Regions from separate parts of the Azospirillum brasilense genome, predicted to be linked through region 1. Evidence: predicted binding sites of a transcription regulator. Region 1 holds the regulator's gene; the other holds the start of a gene.
The links. The regulator PhoB, encoded in region 1, activates phosphate uptake and scavenging genes when phosphate is short. The targets are predictions, from matches to a motif close to TNTCATAAAACTGTCA.

Region 1 (2,396 bases):
GCTACGGCTGATCGCCGGCCTCTGATCCCCGGCACCGCCGCGACTCCTCCTCAGCGAAGGACGTGAAGCATGAGCAACGAACACATCGTGCGTTCCTTCGCGCACGAACTTGAACGCCTGTCCAACCTGATCACCCAGATGGGCGGCGTCGCCGAAGCGCAGGTGGACGCCGCCGTGAAGGCGGTGGCCCGCCGCGACGTCGCGCTGGCCGCCCAGGTCATGCAGGCCGACCAGCGCATCGACGCCTACGAGCGCGACATCGACGCCGAGGCCGTGCGCCTGCTCGCCCTGCGCCAGCCGCTGGCCCAGGACCTGCGCGAGATCGTGTCGGCGCTGAAGATCGCGTCGGACCTGGAGCGGATCGGCGACTACGCCTCCAACATCGCCAAGCGCTCGCTGGCGCTGGCCCAGGTGCCGGTGGTGCGCCCGGCGGTGGCCATCCCGCGCATGGGGCGGCTGGTCGAGTCGATCATGAAGGACGTGCTGGACGCCTACATCGAGCGCGACGTCCAGCGCGCCATCGCCGCCTGGGAGCGCGACGAGGAGCTGGACGACCTCTACACCAGCCTGTTCCGCGAGGTCCTGACCTACATGATGGAGGACCCGCGCAACATCACGCCCTGCACGCACCTGCTGTTCATGGCGAAGAACCTGGAGCGGATCGGCGACCACGCCACCAACATCGCCGAGACCATCCATTATCTGGTGGTCGGGACGACGCTGCGCGCGGCGCGTCCGAAGAACGACGGCAGCAGCTTCGCCGTGGTCGAACCGGGCGGTTCGGTCATGGATGCGGCCACGGAGTCGGTGGAACGGGGGCGAGTGGAACGGGGATTGCCGCGGGACGGCGGCCCGGATAACGATGGAGCGGGACATGCCGCGTGACGGCGAGACGCGCAGTGGGAGCGGGACAAGCATGAATTCGGCGCTGAAGCCGCTCGTCCTCATCGTCGAGGACGAAGCCGACATCGTGACGCTGCTGAAGTACAATCTGGAGAAGGAAGGCTTCCGCGTGAACGCCGCCACCGACGGCGAGGAAGCGCTTCTGCTGGCCGGTGAGCAGACGCCGAACATCGTCCTGCTCGACTGGATGCTGCCGCTGATGTCGGGGCTGGAGGTCTGCCGCCAGATGCGCCGCAACAGCAAGATGCGCGACATCCCGATCATCATGCTGACCGCCCGCGGCGAGGAGGCGGACCGCGTGCGCGGCCTGAATTCCGGCGCCGACGACTACATCACCAAGCCCTTCTCCCCGACCGAGCTGGTCGCCCGCATGCGCGCCGTGCTGCGCCGCTCGGCCCCCGGCATGACCGACGAGACGCTGCAGTTCGCCGACGTGACCATGGATCTGGCCGCCCACCGGGTGCGCCGGAACGGGCGCGACGTGCATCTGGGGCCGACCGAGTTCCGCCTGCTGCGCCACTTCATGCAGCATCCCGGCCGTGTCTTCTCGCGCGAGCAGCTTCTCGACGTGGTGTGGGGCCACGACGTCTATGTCGAGCCGCGCACCGTCGACGTTCACATCCGCCGCCTGCGCAAGGCGATGAACGAGGAGACGGAGATGGATCTGATCCGCACCGTCCGCTCGGCCGGCTACGCGCTGGACAGCAAGTCCATCTGAGGTGTGGGATACTTGGGGAACAACAGGGTCTTCACGGATTGCACGGATTTGAACACGGATTTCGCGGATTCTTCTTCATGCGTGCGCAGCGCGAGCCGGATCGATCAAGATGCGCGTAGCAAGCCCAAAAAAAATCCGTGTCATCCGTGCCTAAAGCGAACTTCCGTTCGCTTTAGACTCACATCGCCTCACTTGCCGGCGGGCTTCGGCCGCATGTGCGGCCGGGACCGCCGTCGCGGTCCAAAGCGGATTGCAATCCGCTTTAAATCCGCGAAATCCGTGTAAATCCTGTTGCCCACCAAGAGTCCAATACCCTTACCCCTCCAGCAGCCCCACCGCCTCCCGCAGGATCGCCACCTTCGGGCCGAAGCGCTTCGCCGGGTCGCTGTCCTCGATGAAGCCGATCATCATGCGCAGGGCGTGCGCCACCCGCGGGGCGAGATCGGGATGCGCCGTCACATGCTGCGCCAGATGGGCCAGCGCGTCGCGGTAGGGCCGGCCCTCGAAGCCCTCCGCGGCGATCGCCTCGAAGCGGTTCGCGTGTTCGATCACCAGACTGTGGTCCATTGGGCTGTGGTCGTCGGTCATCGCGCTCACACGAAGAGGATCGCGCCGGTCTTCGGCGCGTCGTTCAGGAAGGTGACGACGCCGCCGGTCTTCACCGGCACGTCGGCGCGCAGAGGGGCGCCAACAGGCAGGCCGAGCGCGCGCAACCCCATCTCGCAGGCCATCACCGTGACCTTGAGCATCACGCAGGCCTCCAGCAACTCCTCGA
Region 2 (2,396 bases), on a different replicon from region 1:
TTCGCGGTGATCGGGTGGTAGTTGCCCGTCCCGAAATGGACGTAGCTGCGCAGCGCCTTGTTCTCGCGCCGCACCACCAGCGACACCTTGGCGTGCGTCTTCAGGTCGACGAAGCCGTAGACGACCTGGGCGCCGGCGCGCTCGAGGTCGCGCGCCCAGCGGATGTTGGCCTCCTCGTCGAAGCGGGCCTTCAGCTCCACCAGCGCGGTCACCGACTTGCCGGCCTCCGCCGCCTCGATCAGCGCGGCGACGATCGGGCTGTCCTTGCTGGTGCGGTAGAGCGTCTGCTTGATGGCGACCACCTGCGGGTCGCGCGCCGCCTGGCGGATGAACTGCACCACCACGTCGAAGCTCTCGTACGGGTGGTGGACGACGATGTCCTTGTCGCGGATGGCCGCGAAGCAGTCGCCGCCGAAATCGCGGATGCGCTCCGGGAAGCGGGCGTTGAAGGGACGGAAGACCAGATCGGGCCGCTCGTCGACGATGAGCTGGCGGGTGTCCGACAGGCCGATCAGCCCGTCCAGGATGAACACGTCGTCGTTCGACACCCGCAGCTCGTGGCGCAGGAACTCGCGCAGGTCGGCGGCCATGCCGGCGTCGGTGGCCAGCCGGATGACGCTGCCGCGGCGGCGGCGCTTCAGCGCGCTTTCGAAGGTGCGGACCAGATCCTCCGCCTCCTCCTCGATTTCCATCTCGCTGTCGCGCAGCACGCGGAAGACGCCGTGGGCCTTGACCTGGAACGGCGGGAAGAGCCGGTCGATGAACAGCATCACCAGCCTCTCAAGCTGGATGAAGCGGATCTCCGAGCCCGGCAGGCGGATGAAGCGGTCGAGCTGCGCCGGCAGCGGGACCAGCGCGTCGAGGTGCCGCCCCTTCACCGGCTCGTGCAGTTGCAGCGCCAGCGAGAAGCCCAGGTTGGGCAGGAAGGGGAAGGGGTGCGCCGGGTCCACGGCGATGGGGGTCAGGATGGGGAAGATGTCGTCAAGGAACTTGGCCTCCAGCCAGTCCTTCTCCCCGTCGGTCAGATCCTCCGAGCCGACCACCATGATGCCGGCCTCGCGCAGGTCCTGCTTCAGGCTGCGCCACATGGTCTGCTGCGCGTTCATCAGCTCGACGATGCGCTGGTTCACCGCGGTGAGCTGCTGGGCCGGGGTCAGGTTCTCGGCGCTGGGGGTCTTCACCCCCGCGGCCACCTGCCCCTTCAGGCCGGCGACGCGGACCATGTAGAATTCGTCGAGGTTGCTGGACGAGATCGACAGGAACCTCAGCCGCTCCAGCAGCGGGTGATTCGGGTTGGACGCCTCATCCAGGACGCGCTGGTTGAAGGCCAGCCACGACAGTTCGCGGTTGATGAAGCGCTCCGGCGCGTCCGCTTCGATGCAGGTCGCTTCCAAGTCCTGAAGTTCGGTCACAGCAGCCTCGGGCTTTTGCGTGATGGGTGGTGCCGCTACAGTCCGGTCGGTCCGGACCGCCCCGCCGCGGTCGGCGGGCCAAGCAACCTACCCCAACTACGTTACGGTTTTGGGTCAGACAGCATAATACTGCCGTCACGATAATACCGCTGCGAAAACAGTCGCACCCCCGGCGCATCCCGCCGGACCACGCGATTCGGACAGGAAGGGACAGCCTCGATGAAGACCCTGTATCTCATGCGCCACGGCAAGTCCGCGTGGGACGACCCCTCCCTGGACGACCACGACCGCCCGCTGGCGCCGCGGGGGAAGAAGGCGGCCCGGCTGGTCGGCCACGAACTGAAGGACCGCGGGGCGCGCATCGGGCTGGTGCTGTGCTCCACCGCGCGGCGCGCGGCGGACACCGCCGACCGCCTGCTGGAGGTGATGGACGCGCCGGACATCCCCGTCGAGCGCGAGCGCGGCCTCTACCTGTGCGGCGCGCGCGTCCTTCTGGAACGGCTGCGCGACGCGCCCGACTCCGTGTCGTCGCTGATGCTGGTCGCCCACAACCCGGACCTCCACGACCTCGCCCGCGAGTTGACCGGCAGCGGCGAGGCGCGGCATCGGGACGCGCTGGCGGAGAAGTTCCCGACCGGCGCCTGCGCCGTCATTCTGTTCGAAGCGGCCCGCTGGGCCGACCTGGACAGCGGGGCGGGACGACTGGCCGATTTCATCCTGCCGCGCAAACTCTCTTAACGCCCTTTTGCCAAATGGGGTATTTCAACCCTTAACAGAGCAGGCCCGGAACCGAGCAGGAGTCGCCCCCCGTGTCCTCCGCGCCCCAGAACACTGCGCCTCAGGGTGCACCCACGGCGGTGTCCGCCGTGCGTGAGGTGGAGATGAAGCTCCATCTCGACCCGCGCGATCTGCCCCGCGTTGCGGACCTGCCCGCCCTGAAGGAGAAGGCGGAGGGCGCGCCGACCGTCCGCAACCTTCGCACCG

Region 2: D3869_RS14165 (RNA degradosome polyphosphate kinase) is a predicted target of PhoB. The motif match lies at 1,514-1,529, and genes of this name have one in related genera.

The regions. Positions count from the first base shown of each region.
Region 1 is NZ_CP032345.1:1,739,373-1,741,768, forward strand. Features, by position in the region: gene pstB (phosphate ABC transporter ATP-binding protein PstB) at 1-11, shown strand, start outside; gene phoU (phosphate signaling complex protein PhoU) at 70-885, shown strand; gene phoB (phosphate regulon transcriptional regulator PhoB) at 917-1,621, shown strand; gene D3869_RS08440 (hypothetical protein) at 1,937-2,188, opposite strand; gene D3869_RS08445 (DsrE family protein) at 2,215-2,396, opposite strand, start outside.
Region 2 is NZ_CP032346.1:29,507-31,902, reverse strand. Features, by position in the region: gene D3869_RS14165 (RNA degradosome polyphosphate kinase) at 1-1,412, opposite strand, end outside; gene D3869_RS14160 (SixA phosphatase family protein) at 1,632-2,150, shown strand; gene D3869_RS33780 (hypothetical protein) at 2,270-2,396, shown strand, end outside.